DNA from 4 places in the Paenibacillus sp. FSL H8-0260 genome. Region 1 is predicted to be linked to each of the others. Evidence: riboswitches for the same ligand, from Rfam matches in the RefSeq annotation. Region 1 holds a riboswitch; each other region holds the start of a gene.

Region 1 (5,953 bases):
CACCTCTAGCCCAAACATTCCAAGCGGCCTCTTGTTGAGAAAAGACTAAAGAAGGTAGCTTATCATTAGAAGCTGCGTCCACATAAACGTTGATCGTATCTCCAGGCATTGCAACGAGACCTGTAGGCTGGTTGTTCGTACCAAAACCAATTCTCAGGTTTTCCTGCGCATGCTTTTTCATATCTCCACGTTGTTCCGCCTCAATGATGGTGCCTTCGGTTTGAACTTCACCATTCACTAGCTTCTTAGCTAAATCCAAAGAATCTTTCAGGATTGGATAGAGCGGATGTACTTTTGCCGCTTCTTCTAATTCGTTGATTGCTTCGACGCTATTATAAGCAGGCACAACCGCACTCATCGTTCCATCTGTGAAAATACCATTTACAGCTTCGCTTACTTTATCTTCTGTATAAAATCTAAATTCAGCCGCAAAAGGTCTGTTGATATTAGCTTTTGTGAACTTAAATTTTAATCTTTTAAACTTCGTCGGTTCGAATTTAAATTCCAGAAAGTCATTGGTACTAACCGCGGTTCCGCTAGATACAAGTTGGAAGGTCTCTCCTTTACTCGTCTCTGATGCATAGATTTCAAAAGCCTCTGGGAATCCTTTGCGGTTATCTCTAGCCAAAAAAGCCACTCTGTCCAGCACTTCCGCTTGCGCTAGTTCAAACACGACTTCATTCGTGAAGCTTGCATCATTGTTTTTGTTCGTTTCCCAATGCGTAGTGGGCTGGTCATCCAGCATATATTCAGGCTTCGTACCTGAGTAGCTTCCACCGTTCACCGTTACTTTTGATACGTTTGCATTCGGCATTCTATAAGCTTGGCTATAGGCATTTTCATAGGTTGTTCCATACCCTTTTAGCTTCGAAACCTTGGCTGTCGTTGCCTCTACCTGATGGTTCTTCAAAAGGATCTTTGCATTCTCTATCTCTTCTTTAAACTGCGCATACAGTGGATGTGCCTGCACTTCATTCTCTAAAGCTGTTAATTTCTCTGCCGTATCAAAGGCAGTACTAACTTGGCTCAAGGTATCATCTGTAAACAAATTTTTCATTTTAGCAGAGACACTATCCTCTTTATAAAAAGAAAACTCAGCCGCACTCGCCCAATCTTGGTTCGCTTTTTTGAAGACAAATTTAAGTCTCTTAAAAGCCGTAGGTGCGAACTGAATCTCCACTACATCACCGGTTGAGCCTGTATATTCTCCAGAAGACACGAGCGTAAAATCACCCCCATCGGTAGTGGAACCATAGATCTCAAATTCTTGAGCAAAACCTTTACCTTTCGCACCGGATTGCCTAGCCGCGTATACCATTCTATTTAATTCAGTGGACTCATTGAAAACAAACACAACCTCATTCGTAAACGTTGAACTATTCGGTTTGCCAGTCTCCCAATGCGTGCTCATATCCCCATCCATAGCCTTAGCTATAGGCGAGCCTGAGTAGTTGCCACCGTTATTTGTGATGGATTTAATATTTGCTGGATTCATTCTAAAAACCTCATTATAGGCATTTAGAGCATCCTTGCCGTACAGCTCAAACGGAATAACCGAAGCGTTGCTTAATAAGTTAACCTTACTTTGCGCCACTGTTTTTGTTACATTTACCTTGCTTGCCTCACTTGCTAAAGCATAACCTGCCTCACTCGAAAAACTGGCCAACATGGCCGCCGATGTAGCGATCGCAATCATTTTCTTCATCTCTTCTTACCCCCAGATGTCATATGAATCTCTCCAGTGCCCAAAAATGGGCACAAAAAAAACTACCCCAAAAGAGTAGCTTGATTGCGTATAAAGTCGCCTAAAAATTAAGACTTAATTTTTATTAAACCTTAACAAGCATAAACGCCTTCAGCGTCCTATAAGGACGGCAAGCGTTTAAGCGAGAAATATAAGATATTAAGTATAGGTGTATAACTTATACTTTCTTATATTTTAACAAAAAGCGTTACACACTCTTTGGCAGCTGGCTGACAATAGTTATGATAACCTTAGTCCCTTTAGCTTTGCGTCCCTACATTTCCATAGGTTTGCCTATGAAGTTTCGAATACATTCAAAGAGTAACATAAGCCTAGATCGGATCGCATGATTAATTGGTATGAAATGAATATAGGTAATTGCAATTAGTTTTTCTTATGTGATAGATATTATTTATCGACCATCCCGGAAGAGAAGGGCATCCTTTAGGACTGTAGGTCTACTTAACTCCCCGATCCAAACAACCGCCGGAACCAATTCCACACATCGCCCGTGATGGGAATTAATCCGAAACCATGTTCGCCAACTGCGATTACACCATATGCCCATTGTCCGATAGCTATGGCACCCCCAGCGATCCTGCCTATCGCTATCGCACCAAACGCCGTATCCCCTATGGCGATGGCCCCTAACGCTTTTTCCGCGATTGCGATCGCTCCTACAGCCACGCCTGCAATCGCAATCGCTCCCACTGCGAAGCCAAGCCAGCTAAGTGCTATTGCTCCGATCGCTAACCACATTCCCAGTGATATTGCTCCTAAGGATAATACGCCCACGCTTATCGCACCTATGGAAATCAAGCCGACAGCTACATCTCCAATAGCGATTAATCCAACGGCTGTCTTCACACGGGGTTTACCTCCACGACCATACGCTTGACCTGAGTATCGCCCTAGATTACTGCGAATACTGATGACCGGAAATGAGGGAGAAGGCCATTGATAATCAATCTCTCGTCCATCAAAGCCCCTAGAATCTGCCCAGCGCGTTACAAATTGATGCCATTTCATATCCATCCCGTCCCCCTTTTCAATTACCTAAATTATACAACCCCGGGGGTTGGCTGTACTCAGACTCTGACCTGAAATTCATCTCATCCTCTGGACGGATATATACTCATTAGGATTACTGTTTGGGAATAGGATCAGGCTTTCCAAATAAATATCCCTGAAACAACTGATAACCACTCTGCTTAAGCCATTCAAAGTCCTCTCTAAACTCCACACCTTCTGCTAAAGGAACGGATTGGATTTCTAAAGCTTTTTCTAAAAATTGCTTTGCTATTTTCTGTTTGTTCAGATCGCTGGACACACCCTGAACATATTTCATATCCAGCTTCATGTAATGGGGTTTAAGCTCCAATAACATCTCGATCGTGCTGAAGCCCTCACCAACATCATCTAAAGCGTATTCAAATCCCCGATCCTTGTAATATGTCAAAATAGCTTTCAAATGAGCGAGATCATCCACTTTCTCCGTCTCAACAACTTCAAAGACAAAAAGAGAAGGATCGACGCCTAATTGATTGGCCAGTTCAACGGTTGATCTTAAGCAGAACTCTGGAGCGTAGATCGACGTTGGGATAAAATTAATAAACGTTTTTTTATTTAAGGGTGCAGCATATTTTACAGCCGTCATTCTACATAACCGGTCTAAAGCATATAAACGCCCACGATTACGTGCCGCCGCAAAAATCTCATTAGGATAGATAAGAGATCCGTCTTCTTTTTTAAATCTGGATAGGAGCTCGTATGCAAAAATCTCTTCCCTTACGTTCACAATCGGTTGGAAGTAGCAAGTAACAAGACCCTTAGTGATAACCTCATCAATCCACTCCATATCAAGTACAGTGGGTAATTCGGATAGGGGTCTCCATGTTTGGTCATCTATACGGAATTCAACCTGCTCCGACTCCATATGGTCATTACAGAAATCCAGAAAATCCCGCACCCCAGCCTCCTTAATTGTAATCACATTTTCTTCCACCTTATGTATCGTATTACTTCTACTCAGGTGATGAATAACCTCAGGTAAAACCCTAAGATTAAGCTCACCATGAGCCTTGATTTCAAAATTCAGATCTCTTACTACACAATGATTACAAGCCACATTCATAACCCCTTTAATAATCAATTCTCTGAAAAAGATCCCGGAACGGCTCTTCTCAATCGAAATTCGTATACTCCAGTAAATACTTCGGGTCTAACACGGTGATCTGCTGATGTTGAATCTCAATAATCTTTTGCTCTTGCAGATCTTTAAGTACAAGGGTAGCCGTCTCCCTTAACGTTCCGATCATATCACGCGCTCTCGCATCATGAAATTTCATTTCATGTAATAACCGATTCAATAAAAATAAACGGTCCATTTGCAGCAGCATCAATTGCTCCTTAATCAACGGGTAATCGGCAAGCATCTGCTTAAAAGGCTCATGTTTAATCTCAAATAATACAGTATCATTCATAGCCACCGCAGCAGCACTGTTATATTGGAGGGATGGATCACTTCCAGATCGCCATAATCCCCGAATAGATAATGTAGGCATGATCCACATTCCATAGTTTTGTATGCCAACATACTGATAATAAATCATCATCCTGTTATATTCTATCGTAACGTTGTCACATAGGCTTGATGCCAATACGAATTACAAAGGAGATCCATTCATGAAATTCCGAATTCCCTTTTACAGCTTGAAGGGAACAGACATTTTAGAGCAATTAGAGCAAAGAGGATGTATCGTTTATAAATAACAAAAAAAGCCTCCAATTAAAGAAGCTTTTCACTCAAATCCATAATATGCGTAACGCGATTTCTCCCCTGTTCTTTAGAAACGTAAAGCGCTTGATCAGCTTTTTCCAGAAGAGTGATGTCTGTATCGGTTGCTTCAAAGGTAGCTATGCCAATGCTTACCGTAATGCTGCCAATCTCCCAAGTGGAGCTGGCTATGAATTGTCGTAAACTCTCAGCTATAGCCGTGGCATCCGATGAATCTGTATTAGGCAGCAGAAGGATAAACTCCTCACCACCATACCTAGCTACGATATCTTCTTTACGAGATTGGGACTTCAGGATACTCGCCAATTTCTCCAGGACATAATCACCCATCTGATGACCGTAGGTGTCATTCACATTTTTAAAGTGATCAATATCTAGAATACATAATGAAAAAGGCGCCTGATCACGGTGATACGCTGCAATCTGCTCTTCCAGCTTTTCTTGCAGGAACCTTCTATTCTTTAATCCAGTAAGCTTGTCTGTAGTAGATAGCTCTACTAAAACGGCATTCATCTCCAGTAACTCAGCTTGCTTTTGCTCGATTTCCAGGTGAATTTGTTTGAGCTTTGCAAGCGCCTGATCTTTTTCCCAATAAGCCTCTTCTATTTGCTTCTTCGCAGATCGTAGCTCTAGCTCATAATCAATACGTTTGCCCATCTGTACGAGAATACAATCAATGACCTCTACACCTTCACACTTAAGGCGTCTGCCATTTAACAAGTAAGGCACGGCTTGCCCCTTGCTGTCCTTCAAATTGATAAATAGCTCTTCTACATGTCCATTCAGATTGATAAAAGGATAGAAGTATGAATGAAAAATAAGCTTGTTTGCCGTAGACATGATAGATTCAAAATGTTTATTTACCAAATCAACCTGCTGATATCCCATCCCATCCAAAAAGGTTTGATTCACATCGAGGATCATTCCTTCATGGGTAATGGAAACATATCCGCATGGCGCATATTTTAACCGGTCATCCATTGTCTAAATATCCTTTCAACACCATAATCTTCTCCATCTCACCCAAGATACTCATTAATCAAAGTAATGGTCTCCTGGGGATGGCTAATATGTGGATAATGGCCCTTGGCCTCCATTAACCGGAACGTACTATTATTCATATGTCTATGTAAATATTCTCCTACTTCTATAGGAACGATACTATCATCCGAGCATTGCAATATGAGGGTAGGCACTGTCGCTTTAGGCAGATCTTCTCGATGATCCGAAAAAAATGTAACTTCCGCAAATTCTCTAGCGATAATAGGGTCGGCCGAAATAAAACTTCGTTCCAGCTGTTTAGTCAACATCGGGTCAGGGTTATTCATCGCAAGTGGAGCCATAAAGCTAGCCCAGCCCGCGAAATTCATCTCCATCATATCCAGAAGCTCAGTAATATCACTTTTTTCAAA
Region 2 (5,953 bases), 950 kb from region 1:
CTCCAGTGCGTGTTACCGCACCTTCACCCTGGACAGGGGTAGATCACACGGTTTCGGGTCTACGTCCACATACTAATTCGCCCTATTCAGACTCGCTTTCGCTGCGGCTCCACCTTCTCGGCTTAACCTTGCATGTTAAACGTAACTCGCCGGTTCATTCTACAAAAGGCACGCCATCACCCATTAATAGGGCTCTGACTTTTTGTAAGCACACGGTTTCAGGTTCTATTTCACTCCCCTTCCGGGGTGCTTTTCACCTTTCCCTCACGGTACTGTTTCACTATCGGTCGCCAGGTAGTATTTAGCCTTAGCAGATGGTCCTGCTGGATTCATACGGGGTTTCACGTGCCCCGCACTACTCGGGATCCGTCTCGGAGAGAATACAGTTTAGGTTACAGGGCTTTTACCTCTATCGCGGGCCTTTCCAGACCTCTTCACCTACCATATTCCTTTGTAACTCCATGTGAGACGTCCCACAACCCCTAAGAGCAAGCTCTTAGGTTTAGGCTGTTCCGCGTTCGCTCGCCGCTACTGACGGAATCACTATTGTTTTCTCTTCCTCAGGGTACTTAGATGTTTCAGTTCCCCTGGTCTGCCTCTACACACCCTATGTATTCAGGTATGAGTAACTGCGAATTACCACAGCTGGGTTTCCCCATTCGGACACCCCCGGATCAAAGCTTGCTTACAGCTCCCCGAGGCAGTTTCGTTGTTCGCCACGTCCTTCGTCGGCTCCTGGCGCCTAGGCATCCTCCGTGTGCTCTTATTAGCTTAACCTTGATTCTTCCGCAGGAAAATATCATACGATGACATTCTCTTTGGAATCATCTCACTAATAACATTTACTTGTTTGCACAAGTTGCTAAAAGATGTTCTAAAACGCAAATTCGTTTCGGTATCCAGTTTTCAAGGATCAAGTCTTACTTGAGAGCTTAAACTCTCAAAACTGAGCAACGAGTGAGTAACAGGCCTAAACCTGAGTTTTGGAAGCTTAGCTTCCGATTTGAATGTTCTCATTGCAGAGAACGATTCTCCATAGAAAGGAGGTGATCCAGCCGCACCTTCCGATACGGCTACCTTGTTACGACTTCACCCCAATCATCTACCCCACCTTCGGCGGCTGGCTCCCTTGCGGGTTACCCCACCGACTTCGGGTGTTGTAAACTCTCGTGGTGTGACGGGCGGTGTGTACAAGACCCGGGAACGTATTCACCGCGGCATGCTGATCCGCGATTACTAGCAATTCCGACTTCATGCAGGCGAGTTGCAGCCTGCAATCCGAACTGAGACCGGCTTTGATGGGATTGGCTCCACCTCGCGGCTTCGCTTCCCGTTGTACCGGCCATTGTAGTACGTGTGTAGCCCAGGTCATAAGGGGCATGATGATTTGACGTCATCCCCACCTTCCTCCGGTTTGTCACCGGCAGTCACTCTAGAGTGCCCAGCATTACCTGCTGGCAACTAAAGTTAAGGGTTGCGCTCGTTGCGGGACTTAACCCAACATCTCACGACACGAGCTGACGACAACCATGCACCACCTGTCTCCTCTGTCCCGAAGGCCGCTGCTATCTCTAGCAGATTCAGAGGGATGTCAAGACCTGGTAAGGTTCTTCGCGTTGCTTCGAATTAAACCACATACTCCACTGCTTGTGCGGGTCCCCGTCAATTCCTTTGAGTTTCAGTCTTGCGACCGTACTCCCCAGGCGGAGTGCTTACTGTGTTAACTTCGGCACCAAGGGTATCGAAACCCCTAACACCTAGCACTCATCGTTTACGGCGTGGACTACCAGGGTATCTAATCCTGTTTGCTCCCCACGCTTTCGCGCCTCAGCGTCAGTTACAGCCCAGAAAGTCGCCTTCGCCACTGGTGTTCCTCCACATATCTACGCATTTCACCGCTACACGTGGAATTCCACTTTCCTCTTCTGTACTCAAGCCACCCAGTTTCCAGTGCGACCTCAGGTTGAGCCCAAGGTTTAAACACCAGACTTAAATAGCCGCCTGCGCGCGCTTTACGCCCAATAATTCCGGACAACGCTTGCCCCCTACGTATTACCGCGGCTGCTGGCACGTAGTTAGCCGGGGCTTTCTTCTCAGGTACCGTCACTCCGGTAGCAGTTACTCTACCGGACGTTCTTCCCTGGCAACAGAGCTTTACGATCCGAAAACCTTCATCACTCACGCGGCGTTGCTCCGTCAGGCTTTCGCCCATTGCGGAAGATTCCCTACTGCTGCCTCCCGTAGGAGTCTGGGCCGTGTCTCAGTCCCAGTGTGGCCGTTCACCCTCTCAGGTCGGCTACGCATCGTCGCCTTGGTGGGCCGTTACCCCACCAACTAGCTAATGCGCCGCAGGCCCATCCCTCAGTGACAGATTGCTCCGTCTTTCATTCTTCTCTCAGGAGAAAAAAGAAATTATCCGGTATTAGCTACCGTTTCCGGTAGTTATCCCAGTCTGAAGGGCAGGTTGCCTACGTGTTACTCACCCGTCCGCCGCTAAGTTACTTTGAAAGCAAGCTTTCAAAGTAACTCCGCTCGACTTGCATGTATTAGGCACGCCGCCAGCGTTCGTCCTGAGCCAGGATCAAACTCTCCAATTAGTATTGAAAAGAGCGATATGCTCATTTTGAAACATCTGACGAGAAAATTAATTCTCTAATTTTGGATTTCACTTACGTGATTTCCTACTCACTCGTTGTTCAGTTTTCAAAGATCAAGTTCTCGTTGGCGCCGTTTAATGTCTCAGCAGCAACTCTTATAATATATCATGTTGTTTTCAGAAATGCAAGCTTTATTTTTCGAAGCTTTTTATCAGCCTCGTCTATATCGCCTGTACGCTGTCTAACAACGCTTACCTATAATACCCCAACTATTAATAGAAAAGCAACCCCTAATATAAAAATAAACAACTAGCTTAATAATTAAGCTAGTTGTTTATTTAATAGAGTTATCTTTCTAGCGACGAACTTAATAGTATTTTGCCGCAGTATATTTGCTTGAGGCTTTAATTAAATCGGTTTTCTTATCACTCTTTGCAAGTCCTGCATCCACTGTAGTATCAATGGTAACCCACTTCCCATTAAGCAACACTTCGTTCCAGGCATGATATTGCGTAACGTAGCTTGTATTCCCCATTACCAACTTAGCAGGAACATCTACACTCCGCAGCATTGCGGCAAAAAGAGAAGCGTAATCATAGCAAATTCCTTTTTTAGTAGTCAATGTCTTATCGATGCTTGGAATATAATCAGTAGTTACACTATTAGCAAGAGAGTAATCATATTGTACATTCGCAACTACATAGTTATAGATCGCTTTAACTTTCTCTTCGTCTGTTGTTTTGCCTTGTACTAATTGTTTAGCTTTGACAATCGCTTTATCAGAAGAACTCCATTTCACATTCTGTACGGAGCCCAAATATACGGAATTCGAGTCACTCATGGTTACGTCTACTACTTCGGAATATAATGCTTTGTATTTATTGCCGGTTGTGTTCTCCAGAACAGAAACCTTATAAGTCCCATTTCCTTGTTGCAAAGGGAAGTCCTCAGCTTGTCCAGAAGCATACAAGTTATATGTATAACTGCTGTTATCTTTGGTGATCATGAGTTTGATTCTTTTATCTTTCGGAATATCATAGTTAATACCAATCACACCTTGAGCCACTTTGGATGTAATCAACCAGCTGGCATCTGCACTTGCAGCTTGAGCTGTACTTACTGGAACTGAAGTCATTAGGACGAACAACGCCACCAGCATAAAATAAACCTTTTTCACGGATAAAACTCCTTTCGGTAGCTGGCTGCCATCCTTTCGGGAAGGCCCTTTAGCTTTGCGTCCCTACCTTTCGATAGGTTTGCCGTTATCGTATAAGTTCTATCTGTTCTAGCTTTACTAGATATAATTGATAGAATCCATTTGAAACAAACAAAAAAAGCCTCTTCATTCGGTAGCTGGCTGCCATCCTTTTGGGAAAAGGCCCTTTAGCTTTGCGTCCCTACCTTTCGGAAGGTTTGCCGTTATCGTGTTTAGCTTTCATAGTATAATACTATCATATTTATAGTTGTGAACAAGACCTAATTTACTAGATTACCCATTATTTTATAAATATCTCCCGGTATTTGTTCTTGTCATTCACTATTCTCATTTTGTTAATTTGGCATGAACAATCAGCCGATGCGTTGGATTCACTAGCGGATCACATGTAATCAGAGTAAGAATCTTATCCTTGTCATTCCCGTCAAGAACGGAGACGTCACTCGGATCTACTACAGAAATATCATACACCTCATAGTTAAACACCTGATCACTAGTCTTTATCGTGATAACATCCCCCACAACAACCTCATTCAATCTGTTAAACAAACGACCCGTAGTTCTAGCCCGATGCGCCGCGATTGCAGCATTCCCGATCTCTCCAAGGGGTGCCGTTTCTTTCATATGGGCTGCAGCATGTTTCATATTAGCTTTTGTAGCCCCTTCTAATACAGGCAGCTTCAAATCAATCTTATCGATTTCAATTAGTGCGATTACTTTGCCACCGACTGCAATCTCCGGTTCAGGCTTTTCTGTCTCTTGGGGTTGGGGCTGTGCCTGAGCATCCAGAACCGATTCCTCTGCTAACAGCTGAGTAACTTCAGCATACCTGCTCTTTAGATCTGGCTGGGGAGTACTATCGGCAGTGCTTAGTTCAGCCGTTTCTAATAACTTCTCCTGCTGCCTGTCGTTGTACCACTCGTTAGCTGTCGGATATAACATGATAAGTATCCCAGCCAGTATGAGTAGATAGGAGAATTTACGCAATGTTATTCACCTCCGTATATTGTTTCTATGGTTATATACAAATCAAGCAGAAACAGCTACTTGCCTTTAAGCATAGCAACTCCTTCTGCCTGAAATTAATGTTTAAAATACCCATTTACGACTTCCAAAGAAATTGATGATCACCGTGATAAAGGTAACCAGCACCTTGGAGATCAAGACTTGAATGCCTAGTTTGTCTGTCAACAGATGCATTAGCAGCAGTGATATTCCGAGCACTACCAGATTCAGCACGATAAACTTGACCAGCTGCACGCGGTCGAAGCCTTCTTTATTCCCCCGGTTGCGATCACGAAAGGTTACTTTTTTATTCAAAATAAAGCTATTCGCCGTGCCTGCACTATAGGAGATCACCTGCGCCAATGCGTATACCATCCCTAGTGAATTCAACAATGTAAAAATCACAAAATCAATAAGCGTATTGAGCAAACCTACGGCATTAAATTTGAGGAACTGTATGAATGCAGCGCGCAAGTTCTTATCTAACATCATTGTGGTCCTTCCGGCGGTCCAGTTGTTCTTCGTTCTGGTAGCCTTTAGTCTCACTAACAATATATAGCGGTCTATCTTTAGACTCGTCATAAATCCGTCCGATATACTCCCCAATCACACCCAACAGCATCAGAACGATACCGTTAAAGAGCAGATTAACGCCTACAATGGAAGCCCAGCCCGGAACCGTCCAGGAGGTAAAAAATATCTTTTGAAACAAGACGAAAAATAAATAGAGAAAGCTAGAGAATGAAAGGAAGAATCCAATATACGTAGCAATCTTAAGCGGCTTATGTGAAAAAGAGGTGATGCCATCTAACGCAAAACGAATCATTTTCTTCAGCGGATATTTGGTTTCTCCGGCAAAACGTTCTTCCCGTTCATATTCCACCATAGTCTGCTTGAAGCCAACCCAGCTCACCAAACCTCTGACATAGCGGTTCTTTTCTTTAAGTCCCCGCAGGACATCACATACCTTACGGTCAATAAGACGGAAATCGCCTGTATCCGTAGGAATATCCACACTTGTCATACTGCTGAGCAGGCGGTAAAAAAGCTTCGCGGTGACCTTTTTGAACATCGTTTCTCCGTGGCGCTTCAGGCGTTTCGCATATACAACGTCGTAGCCCTCTTTCCACTTCTC
Region 3 (5,953 bases), 1.9 Mb from region 1:
TTGGGTTATTGGATTTCTTCTATGGTTGCAAGCAGGATATTAAAAGCTGTGATGATTCTAGGTGCCCCTATAACGGGTACTAAGTGTAATAGAATACCTTTAAGCTGTTCTACTGTAACTCCTACACGAAGGGCCATGACATAATGAACGCCCAACTGTTCGAATTGACCCATTGAAATTAAAGATGAAATGACTGCGATTTCCTTCCAGTCAGGGGCTATAGTATTACGTTGAAAAATATCGCCATAGGCATTCCCCATAATAAATTCAGCCAAGTCAGGGAAGTGGTCTTTAATTGGAGCTAGTGCTTTTGCGCCATAGTCTCCTGATAGATTCGTGAAGTGGTTGAGACCACTGTTGATATTTTCCTTCATGGTTAGCCTCCTAGTTTAGGTTCAAAGTACGGTGTGCAGTCGGAGGGACTTCATCACGGTCTGTTAGCAGTTCAATAACGGCAACATGGTTTAGAGCTACCGCATCTTTAATTGCAGCTGTGAATTCATCCGCAGTCTCACATTTGTAGCCTTTAGCACCTAGAGATTCAGCGAATTTCACGGCGTCCATTGGTACTTCATATAGAGTTCCATCGATACGACCTGTGGTTTTCTCCATACCCTTAAGAGCCATATCTAGTTGCTTATTATTGACCACGATAAAGATGACAGGGATATCTTTGCAGACAGCGGTGTTAATCTCAGCGCCGAGCATCATGAAACAACCATCACCTGTAATGCAGAGGACAGTTTCTTCAGGAGCTGCAACTTTTGCACCAATAGCCATGCCGATCGAATTACCCATGCAAGCAAAATACGCATCAAAAACAAAGCTGCCCGGTTTCTTAACCTTGTACCATTTTGCAGCGTGGAATCCATGACTTCCATCATCAACGAAAATTGAATTATTATAAGGGATCAAATCACTTAAAGTACTCATTACCGAAGCAAGGGAAAGATTCTTGAGGGTTGGAAGCTCTTCTGAATAATCCGTATCGGCCAAAGCCTCACGTTTGGTGATTGTGCTTGGGTCAATATGATTTAGGCAGTGCACCAAATTATCGCGCAGGTCCCCGGTGACCGGTATCGTTTTGGACAATAGTATTTTTCCGACAAAGGTTGGATCAATATCAAATTGAATTAAAGTTGCTGGATGATTCTCCCGTTTAAGATTACAGATGGTCATATCACTTAAACGTGATCCAAGCACTATAAATAAATCGCTTTTATTCAATAAATCGTCCCCGTGGGTCGAACCGCCAACGCCAATAGGACCATGATAGAGTGGGTGATCCCAGACTATAGCCCCTTTTCCACCAGGAGATGTTACTACAGGAATATTAAAAGTTTCTGCGAGTTGAACAAGCTCTTTATGTGCTCCGGAGCGGTTAATTCCTTTACCCGCAATAATCAAAGGATTCTTAGCAGCTTGAATAGCATCGATGACTCTATCGATATTAGCTAGACTAATTAGAGATTCTCTTTCTGGGATTACTATATTGCATTCTTCCAATACTTCAGTTTGTACATCAAAAGGAATACAAAGATGAACAGGACCCCGTTTGGTCAGGGCCACAGAAATCGCATGATTAAAAATAGTACCAAAGTGATCCCCACGTTCAACCAATTTACTGAACAAGGTAGCAGGTCTGAACATATCAGCTAAATCAGCCAGAAAAGAGGTGGAGTCCTGACATTGAGGAATTCCAAGCTCTGTAATGGATTGGTGGCCGGTAATAAATAGGACAGGTAGGTTGTTAGCTTTCGCATGTGCTGCTGCTGTAAGCAGGTTAGTTCCCCCAGGACCCGAAGTACCAAATGCTACGCCTAGGTTACCCGTTTTCAGCGCATACCCTGCTGCTTCGAATCCGGAGCTTGCTTCATGTCTGCCGGGAATAAATTCAATACCGTAATCCACCATCTTTAGAACAATTGGACAAATGGATTTGCCAATGATCCCAAAAGAATGTGTGACTCCAAGGTTACGTAGTGCTTCCGCCATGTAATCTGCGACTGTCTTCAAAAGAAACACCTCACAAGTTTTTTGATATATATTAGTTATTAATCTACCGAATAGATACGATAGATCAATATACTCAAAAAGTAAAAACCTGTGCTCTATAGTAAGCACAGGTTGGTGGCATAAGGCGCCTCTAAGACTGAACAATAGTTCAGCCGTCCTGGTTCCTCTGCAACCTGGCAATCATGGCCTCAAACGAAAAAATGAGGCTGTAGATCCATGGTTTTGCGTCATCCTCTTTCGAGGATTTTGCCAATATTAATTTATAGTTGATAAGAATAATTTTCCTTTACAATATATTCCTCATTAATTTTTGTCAACATAATCCGCTAAAAAAACTCGAAATTTGACGAAAGTCTTGTCCAAGAGATGAAGTTTTGCCTCGCGAAAAAAACTGCCACCTAAGACTCAGCTTAGGTGGCAGTTGATAGTTTTGAACTAGAATTTAAAGATATGAATGGTTTTTTGCAGATTAAATACGGCCTGGGTCATTTTTTCCGTTTCTTCTGCAACAGACTGCAGGGCATTAATCTGTTCATTCATAGCCGCCGATACCTCTTCCGTGCCAGCAGCAGTTTCTTCGGTGATTGCTGAGATATTCTCAATTGCACTGGAAATTTTCAAGGCACTTTCTAGCATAAGATCACTCTCCGCAGAGAATGAAGAGATTTGCTCGGTAATGTACTGCACGCTTTGTACAATTTGTGCGAAAATATGGGCAGATTGAGTGATCATTTCATTCTGAACCTGCACAACCTCTTCATTGATGGCAATATTATCGATGGCTTGTTTAATATCTGACTCAATGCTGCGGACCAAGCCGAATACTTCTTTTGTGGATGCCGTAGATTCTTCAGCAAGCTTGCGGACCTCTTGAGCTACAACGGCAAAACCCCGACCATGCTCTCCGGCACGAGCAGCTTCGATGGAGGCATTCAGTGACAGCAGGTTGGTCTGCTCAGCGATCTCTGTGATGGTCTTGGTGATCATCGTAATCCCGCGGGCATTTTGTGAGAGAGCTTCAATAGTATCAGCCACTTTTTGTGTAGCCTCTATGTTTTTACGCATGCCTTCAGCCTGTGTATCTACGGATTGGCGCCCTTGCTCAACAAGTTCTAAGGTATGTATTGAACGTCTGTTCATTTCTTTGGTGGAGTTCGTATAATTGGATACTTTGGTCTCAATGTCTTTAATGGATTCTGTCATATCAGCGATATCCGTAGATATTTCATTTGCACCAAGAGCGAGCTCAGTAGAAGAAGAGGCTACTTGTGCCATGACAATTTTCAGGTTCTGGTTCTTATCTTCGATTCCGCGGCTTGCATCCATAACTTGACGGGTGATCTGCGATGCATCGGTCAGAATCTTCTTGAGCTTATCGATCATTGTGTTAAAGGAGCGGCTTACGTCACCCATTGAACCATTTTCGTCCGCTCTGCTAGTGAAATCACCCTTTGAAATACTGTGAGATACATTAGCAATATCATCAAAAGATGATGTAAGCGTTCTCTCCACGAAGCGAGCAACAGGTAAAGTCAGACCTGCAAGAACAACTACTAGTATAATTCCTACGAGAAATTGACCTAGAATCATTAACGTAACTAAGACAGGAATAGCAAACAGTGCGGCAACGAGGTAACATCCGGCAACAATTCTTTGTTTTAACGGAAGTTTGTGCATCCAGCTCATTGGTAAAATGTCCCCCTTATTAAATTTTATGTAATGGTGTTATTATAGGGGATTTATAGGTCATTGGTCTATAGAGAAGTGTCATAAATCTTCTTTAAGTAGTAGATATTTAGAATTCATGTCAAAATTCCTCATATATTGTGGAAATTGTTTTAATAGCAGACTTTACCATTCCTACTAGTTCGATAGGAGCTAAAACAATAACTGAAGGAGAGAAAGAGAGTACGATACGACAGGCAGATTCTATAGCATTAAACTCGGCCTCCACGTTCATCCACCCAGTATTAGCAGAGGGTTCTACTAAAGTTATAGTTACATATCTTTCACGTTGTAATTCTTTAAGAATAGACTCATTCACCTTTAAGTTCACTACATATTTTGGCAGTGCTGCTTTAAAAGCTAAAGTCGATTGTTCCCAGTAGCTTTTTAAATCAAAAGCCTCAGGTCTGACAAATGATTCATAAGTTGCGTCAGCTTGTATTAATCTCGACACGCGAAAAGTCCGCATTTCACCCTCGGTTCGTGCCACTACATACCAAACTCCACGTTTTGCGACTAACCCGAGAGGTTCAATGAAACGCTCCTTCATCTCGTCATTCCGTGGGTAAGTGATCTTCACTTTACGGTCTTCCCAAACAGCTTCCTGCAGGACAGATAGGAACGGATATGTCTCGTCGGAAGGGTGCCAGCTGGCACCATCTATATGAATGCGCTGGCTCAGGTAACTGGCTGGATTATTCGGCCTGGATGGGGAAGCAGCCTCCAGCTTAAGCACGGCAGAAGAGAAGTCGTTTTGTATACCCAGATCTTTTAAGATTGAGGAGTCTGCGGACAGCAGCAGAGTTGCAATCTCTGAGGGCTTCATACCCGTTAAGGAGGTCCGGTATCCTTCTGTGAGCATCCAACCCCCTTCACGTCCCCGTTCGGCAAGAATCGGTATTCCTGCTGTACATAAGGCTTCCATATCTCTAAACACAGTTCGTTCAGACACTTCTAAGGTCTGGGCTAGCTCACGGGACGTCATCTTTCCACGATTTTGCAGCAAAAGTAAGATGGATAACAAACGATCGGCTCTCATTAAGGGACACTCCTCCTCCTAATAAATGTTGGCTAGTTCTTAATTAATTATTATATTATATATGTCAGTTGATGTCATATTAAAGAATTATACTATATAAGGTAAGGATTAAATACAGAACATTAGAGAAAAACAAGTGTAGAAAGGATTGAGAATATGACTTTAAAAGGAAGAGTAGCATTGGTCACCGGAGGCAGCAGAGGTGCTGGTAGAGGAATTGCATTGGAGCTGGCAAGGAAAGGTGCATTCGTTTATATTACGGGCAGAACGACAGAGGCTTCTGGCATAGAGCATAGCAAGCGGAGCATTGATAACGTACTTAGGGAAATAAAAGCGGAGGGAGGGTCCGGCAGCGCCATACGATGTGATCATACAAAAGATCAGGAGACAGAAGCGGTCATTCGCCAGATTGCTTCAGAGCAAGGAAAGCTTGATATTTTAGTCAATAATGTATGGGGCGGCAACGATTTACCTATTGAGCAGAAGTCTTTCTGGGAGCTTCCTACAGCGCATTGGGACAATATGTTTAATGCGGGTGTGAGGGCACAGTTGATAACAAACTATTATGCAATACCATTAATGCGTGAGGCAAAAGCTGGCGGTCTAATCATCCACACAACCTTTTGGGATCATTACAAATATCTAGGAAATTTCTATTATGATCTTTCTAAAAATACACTTGTGCGTATGGCCTACGGGTTATCGAATGAGCTTAAAGAGGACAACATTGCAGTTATTCCGCTTACTCCGGGCTGGATGAGGACAGAGGCGGTGTTGGAGAGCATGAACACGGATGAGGAGCATTGGCATGAGGTTAAAGAATTGCAGATGACTGAATCCACAACCTATATCGGTAGAGCAGCCGCTGCTCTAGCAGCCGATCCTAAGGTTATGTCTATAACCGGACAACCGCAGCAGGTTGCTAAGCTGGCTGAAAAGTATGGATTTACAGACATCGATGGTCGGACTGTTCCCGCATTCTTAGTCTAAACAGCAAACTTGATCTGTTTGATCCCATATGTGCGTATGAAGCAGTATAGGACACAGCTGATCTATAATGCAGCATTTTCGTATATTTAGAACGCTATCGGTCCCCAGAGACGCTATTGATAGGCAAAACACCTGATTTAGCTCCTTTTTGAGGAATAGTGGCACTAGAGTCCGAAACCCTGC
Region 4 (5,953 bases), 2.7 Mb from region 1:
AAGATCAATCATTTCACCCAGACACTCGGCATATTCACGTCCGAATTCCATATCTACGGTATCAATGACAGTTGGCTTACCTGTTTTTAATAAATAAGAATTATAGGTAGTTCCTTTTGCCAGAATCAGGCGGTGAAATGGAACCTGGCGGTTATCAATTTTGCCTATCCAGTAAGTATCCTCGGCGATTTTTTTGAATGGTGTACTCATTTCTTTAACCTCCAATGTTTGATTGACAATGTTTATCAACAACCTTATTTTATTATGGCTGCCAAACAAAAAAGAGGATTTGAATCAAATTATAAAAGTTTGAAAAAAATGAATACCTTAAATTTAGACGATCTAAATAAAGTGATTATGCGTTGAGTCACATTTTAAATAAAAAGCCACACAAATGTTTGCACTTCGCCTTAAAGAAAGAATAACCCCTAACAACTTTATGCCATATCCTAATGAAAATAATAAAAAGGTGGATATCCATGACTGAAATACAAATAGCTGCTGTGGGAGATCTAATGGTCAAACGTTATATTATTTCGGATGCTAAACAGCCTGACGGAACCTATTTGTTCAGCCCCCTGTTTGCAAAAGTAGCTCCTTATCTGAAACAGGCTGATTTGACGATTGGCAATCTCGAAACCACCTTTGCTGGAAGCGGCCCCGAATGCCGGAAAAGCCCCCGATCAGGCGGTCCGATATTCAAATGTCCAGACGAACTGGCCCCTGCACTTAAGGAAGCCGGATTCGACGTATTAGTAACGGCCAACAATCATTGCATGGATTATGGTGCCCCGGGTCTGGTTCGGACGTTACGAGTTCTGGACCGTAATGGAATCGACCACACGGGAACAGCTAAATCATTAGAAGAATCCAAGAGAACGCTTATTAAAAACGTCAAAGGAATTGCGATTGGCATCCTCTCCTACACAGCAGGAACCAACCGAATTCCTGTACCAGTGAGTAAGCCATGGCTGGTTAACCGGATATCTACGCCCAAGATTATTCGGGAGATTCGAGATTTAAAAAAGAAAGTCGATCTAGTCTTGCTTTATCTGCATTTCGGAAGCGAATATCGTTACACTCCAAACAAGAGGCAAAAAGAGCTGGTCAATCTCTTCTTTAAAAATGGCGCCGACATCATACTGGGGTCTCACCCACATGTTCTTCAACCGTTAGCGCTTCGTGGAAAAAAACAATTCGTTATTTACTCATTGGGGAATTTTGTTTCGACTAAACTAATGAATATTCCTTATACACAAAGCGGTATCATTCTTACGCTTAAAATAAAGAAGGATGAAAAAGGACACACGAGTATAACTAACGTAGGTTACATCCCGACTTGTGTAGATCGAAGAATAAAAAGCGGCAGGAAAATTACAGAGATCATCCCCATCCGCGACGCATTAAAGAGAAGCGACACCGACATAAAAACAGAGCGGCGAAATCTCATGAATCGAATGTTGAAACATACGACAACAATCTTAAAGAGGGAATAGAGTCGTTACAGAAAAATAACGTTCCGCGGAATTTACCGCGGAACGTTATAGATTTAGACCTCAAAACTGTGTTTGGGTTTAGCGTAAACGATCAGGCATCATTAATTTAAGGAATTCTAGAATACCATTCTCTACTACGAGTTCTTCTCTATCTTGATCAGCAAGTACTCTTCTGATGATATCTTCTTTACCCTCCAGCACTTTACTTGTCCAATGAGGATCAATGATAAGAGACCGTCCTACTGCTACTAATTCAGCATTTGTCAACGTGTCCTCTGCGTCCTGTTTGGTACGGATATCTCCTACCCCAATTAAAGGTACACGGCCATTGATTTTCTCATGTACATATTGCAGGATTGATTTTTCTTTAAAATCTTCTGATGCAGATAATCCAGCTTTTTATCAGCTAATTTATCAATAAGATAAAAGGTATCGGTGATTTTAATTCCAGGCTCTTCATATTCTTCTGGAGAAAAACGATACCCGACAATAAAATCCTTAACCTTTGAATTGTCAACGACAGCAATAACTGCATCCACTAATTGGTTAATGAAATTAAATCTTTTCTCTAAGCTTCCGCCCCATTGATCTTCACGACGGTTGGAGTGTGGAGAGAAGAATTGTTGGATTAAATATGTGTTTGCTCCATGAATTTCTACCCCGTCAAATCCAGCTTGAATAGCACGTTGAGTCGCTTTTTTAAAATCCTCAATTACACCGAAAATTTCATTTTCTGTTAATGCTCTTGGAATTTCTGCATTCGGACGTTCGGCAGCAATGGCGCTGGAGGAAACGGGTTGTACGCCACGCAATATTTTTGAATCTGTCATTCTTCCTGCATGGAATAGCTGTAAAATAGCTTTTGTTCCATTTCGTTTAATAGTAGATGCTAATCGGCTAAGGCTAGGAATAAATTCATCGGAGGAAACACTAAGTTCACCTTCCCATCCTTTTCCACCCTCTTGTACATTTGCTGCCGCAGTGATGACCGCACCTACTTCGCCCGTTCTTAGCGAATAGTATTTCAATTCATCTTGTGTTACTACACCGTCATAAAAGCTCATTCGTGTGGTCATTGGAGCCATAACCACTCGGTTTTTTAATGTCAGCCCTCTGCGAAAAGTTAATGCTGTGTCTAGTGCTATCATCTTTTTCCCAACTTTCATTAAATTATATTTAGATAAATTATTATATACATGCGCATACATATAAATTACAGCAATGATTTATTCTTGTTAACTAATAAAGAACTGCTGTTGGATACAACAAAAAGCGCTGTTCCGCTGAACAGCGCTTTTCGCTCGTTATGAATCGTCCTTATTATTCTAGTTCGGCCGGTTTTACAATGGCTGCACCTTTATTATTTTTGGAATATTTAGCTTCGATTTTCGTGGTGTATGTATCTTTGGCTCCATCACTTACCAGCACATAACTCAGATCGACTGTCAGCTTTTCCGTTTGCCAGGTCTTAGTATTGACGAATAATTTCCACGTTACGCTTTTGGGTTGAACTGTCTCTCCATCCCAGAGGTTCTCCTGGTCATAGAGTTTGATTATCCCCTTAGCTGCTGTCGGATCGGTTACCGTGAATTGTAAGACTGTTTGTGCGCCAGCAGTGCTGACTTTCATGGATTTTTTATAACTTTTGACCGAATCAAGCATGGAAACAGGATCGTATTGGCCTTTGGAGTAAAAGGCATCCCATTCCGTTTTCTCCAGTCCAAGCCAATATTGTGCATCAGGATCGATTGGCTCCCCGTCATCGTCGTAACCTTCATCTTCAGATTCATCGATCAGTTCACTTCCGTCTACAAGATAGTAAAACTCCTTGTCATTGGCATATAGACTGTACGATGTTTCTAAAAGACTACTAGCGACAGTGCCTGCTGCGGCAAAATTCGGCAGACGGTTGATATCCAGCTTCAGAGTGTTGGTGTTGCTGATACGCACCCCGCCGCTTTGAATATCCTGTTTTTTGGTCACATCCAGATGGAAATTCTTTATTGCTTTGGAGGCTGCCGTTACTTTGCTGATCATCTGATCCGCGGTTACTACTGTTGAGGTAGCTGCTGACACTACTCCTGGATTAGACATCCATCCGATCGTTCCGGACAGCAATAAAGCACCTACTGCCAAACTAGTACCTATTGTTTTGAAAAAACTGTTCATGTACTTCCCCTTTCGGCCCCTTGCGATAATGTAACGCCGTATAGGTCGAAATAATAAAAGAGCTCAAAATAGACTACATATTCTTAGAGCTATCCTTTATGCTTCATAAGACATCCCTATGGCGGCCTGGCGATCATTTCCTTCTGTCGAAAGGCTTTAGACCCATGGCTTTGTGTCATCATCTTTCGATGATTTTACCTTTAACGCGGACATTCAATTAGTTTTAATAGATTACGGACGCATGTCCCACCGCTAATTTTATCATGGTTATAATTACCTGTAAACGACTTATCTTCTATTCGAATTCGCTATGATACTCAGAAGAAATACTACAATCAAAATGAAAAATGAACGATTACATACGCTTATAAGTCTTATTAATGAGAACAGCAAAGACAGGGGGTGCAGCAAAATGAGTGACCGGGAAATTTTCGAGCTCTATAAAGAACAAGTATATTATTTTTGTTACTACTTAATGAAAAATCAGGCAGATGCGGAGGATATTTCCCAAGAGGTATTTGTAAAAGTTATCTTAGCGGATAAGTCGAAGGTAAGAAACTTGAAAGCTTGGATTTTACGAATTGCTTCGAATGAGTGCAACAGTGTGATCAAAAGGCGTAAGACGGGGTGGATGAAAGAAGTACGTAATTATTTACTATCCAGGTCTGAGGAATCAAACCCTGTAGAAAAACGTTTGGATCGACAGGAAACTAAAAAAGAATTACAAGGGTTATACCGTCAGCTTCCTGACAAAATCAGAATGGTAGTAGTCCTTCGTTTTATAAACGAATTGACTGTACCCGAGATCTCTAAAGTTATGAGCATACCCGAAGGAACTGTAAAATCCAGACTGAACAAGGGACTTGAAATACTAAATAGAATGGGTGGAACCCAACTAAAGGAGCTGAATAGTAATGAGTCTGTATATTGAAAAAGATAAACATATTCCCCGACCGGATTATGATTTGATGTGGACTGCCATAGAACAAGAAGCTTATAAACGTCAAAGAAATCTGCATGCCTCCCAGAATACTCCTAGGTCTAATAAAAAGGTTATTCCTATCAGTATTGTCTTCTCTTGCCTCTTACTTGTAGCCATTCCTGTATTCGCTAGTATGACGATTAATTGGGATAAAATTGGTGGTCGAAGTGTGAGCAATGCATTAAATAACGGCATCGGTCAACAGTATAATCTTCAAACTTCCAGTTCAGGAGTAACAATGAATTTGAACGGTGTTGTAACTGATGGAGAAAAAATGAAAATGCTGTTATCACTTGATACTAAATCTGATCTATCCCAATATACTGGATTTGCTACAGAGGAAAACATCATGACTAATGAATCCGGTGCCAAGGCAAAGGTATACGGTTATTTAGAATACGATCCTGAAAGCCAGAAACTCATTGGAGTATATGAGACACCTGATACATTAAAGGATGATAAAAAGGACTACAGGTTTGAAGCACGGAATCTCATTTTTTACCGTGATCAGAATATTCCCTTACAATCTAATCATCAAGCAGGGGATACTATCGATACTGGAGTTAAGCAATATCCAAGCATTCAAATCGAATCCGTTCGACATGTTTCCAATCAAACCATTATCCGTTACAAAGTCGCTGCATCACCATCTGACTTAGGACGGGGTAATCCACATTTGGTAGTTAGTACTGGTGGTCAAAAGAATGAAGCAATTCCAACCATCATGCCTAACGAAGGATCGGATTTATTTATTGAACAGGTTTTCAATATAACTGAATCAGATTGGAAGGAAGCTAGTCTTCATTTTAGTTACATTGAAGAAGCGAAACGATTTTCAGGTACGTGGAAGTTCGATTTTAAAGCAGATGGACAAAAAGCAAGTGAGGCGATTTACACTAAGAAACTGTATAACAGTCCTGAATTTCAAGAAAAGACCGGCATAACCTTAGATCAGCTAGTGGTTACCCCTTTAGATATCCAAATTCTAATAGATGAAAATGATTCGCTTAAAAAAGGAATTGTCCACTATAATACCGCTCAGTTGGTTATAGGTGATCAAACAATCACTGGGGGTTGGAATTTGAAGGGAGATCATTCCGAAGGCTACCAGCATTTATTTCAATTCGAATCTCCGGAATGGTATAACGACTGGTCCGATGTTCCAATGAAACTTATATTAAAGGATGCTGTCATTGAGAAACGTGATACTACTAAGAATTGGATCACTATAAACAAACCTAAAGAAGAAAAGCAGTTCACTTCACTTGATGTCGATGGGTTAAAAATTGAATTCACTTACTATACT

What was found. Region 1 has a riboswitch for cyclic di-GMP ahead of MHI51_RS29755 (NPCBM/NEW2 domain-containing protein). Riboswitches for the same ligand answer to the same signal wherever they lie in the genome.
Region 2: another riboswitch for cyclic di-GMP. It lies ahead of MHI51_RS03375 (transglutaminase family protein); the one in region 1 lies ahead of MHI51_RS29755 (NPCBM/NEW2 domain-containing protein).
Region 3: another riboswitch for cyclic di-GMP. It lies ahead of MHI51_RS21280 (thiamine pyrophosphate-binding protein); the one in region 1 lies ahead of MHI51_RS29755 (NPCBM/NEW2 domain-containing protein).
Region 4: another riboswitch for cyclic di-GMP. It lies ahead of MHI51_RS10910 (DUF6612 family protein); the one in region 1 lies ahead of MHI51_RS29755 (NPCBM/NEW2 domain-containing protein).

The regions. Positions count from the first base shown of each region.
Region 1 covers NZ_CP150298.1:6,698,707-6,704,659, forward strand. Annotated here, with positions in the region: gene MHI51_RS29755 (NPCBM/NEW2 domain-containing protein) at 1-1,705, opposite strand, end outside; cyclic di-GMP riboswitch class I at 1,963-2,049, opposite strand; gene MHI51_RS29760 (hypothetical protein) at 2,207-2,773, opposite strand; gene MHI51_RS29765 (EAL domain-containing protein) at 2,889-3,737, opposite strand; gene MHI51_RS29770 (Crp/Fnr family transcriptional regulator) at 3,928-4,308, opposite strand; gene MHI51_RS29775 (sensor domain-containing diguanylate cyclase) at 4,533-5,522, opposite strand; gene MHI51_RS29780 (alpha/beta fold hydrolase) at 5,561-5,953, opposite strand, start outside.
Region 2 covers NZ_CP150298.1:769,861-775,813, reverse strand. Annotated here, with positions in the region: rRNA gene MHI51_RS03385 (23S ribosomal RNA) at 1-777, opposite strand, end outside; rRNA gene MHI51_RS03380 (16S ribosomal RNA) at 1,040-2,597, opposite strand; gene MHI51_RS03375 (transglutaminase family protein) at 2,965-3,774, opposite strand; cyclic di-GMP riboswitch class I at 3,788-3,868, opposite strand; cyclic di-GMP riboswitch class I at 3,943-4,025, opposite strand; gene MHI51_RS03370 (class D sortase) at 4,141-4,800, opposite strand; gene MHI51_RS03365 (GtrA family protein) at 4,903-5,310, opposite strand; gene MHI51_RS03360 (glycosyltransferase family 2 protein) at 5,297-5,953, opposite strand, start outside.
Region 3 covers NZ_CP150298.1:4,758,711-4,764,663, reverse strand. Annotated here, with positions in the region: gene MHI51_RS21285 (carboxymuconolactone decarboxylase family protein) at 6-374, opposite strand; gene MHI51_RS21280 (thiamine pyrophosphate-binding protein) at 385-2,025, opposite strand; cyclic di-GMP riboswitch class I at 2,181-2,277, opposite strand; gene MHI51_RS21275 (methyl-accepting chemotaxis protein) at 2,452-3,702, opposite strand; gene MHI51_RS21270 (YafY family protein) at 3,824-4,780, opposite strand; gene MHI51_RS21265 (SDR family NAD(P)-dependent oxidoreductase) at 4,937-5,770, shown strand.
Region 4 covers NZ_CP150298.1:2,488,371-2,494,323, reverse strand. Annotated here, with positions in the region: gene MHI51_RS10930 (FprA family A-type flavoprotein) at 1-210, opposite strand, end outside; gene MHI51_RS10925 (CapA family protein) at 480-1,496, shown strand; gene MHI51_RS10920 (hypothetical protein) at 1,575-1,793, opposite strand; gene MHI51_RS10915 (NADH-dependent flavin oxidoreductase) at 1,808-2,704, opposite strand; gene MHI51_RS10910 (DUF6612 family protein) at 2,817-3,665, opposite strand; cyclic di-GMP riboswitch class I at 3,783-3,874, opposite strand; gene MHI51_RS10905 (RNA polymerase sigma factor) at 4,078-4,596, shown strand; gene MHI51_RS10900 (DUF4179 domain-containing protein) at 4,580-5,953, shown strand, end outside.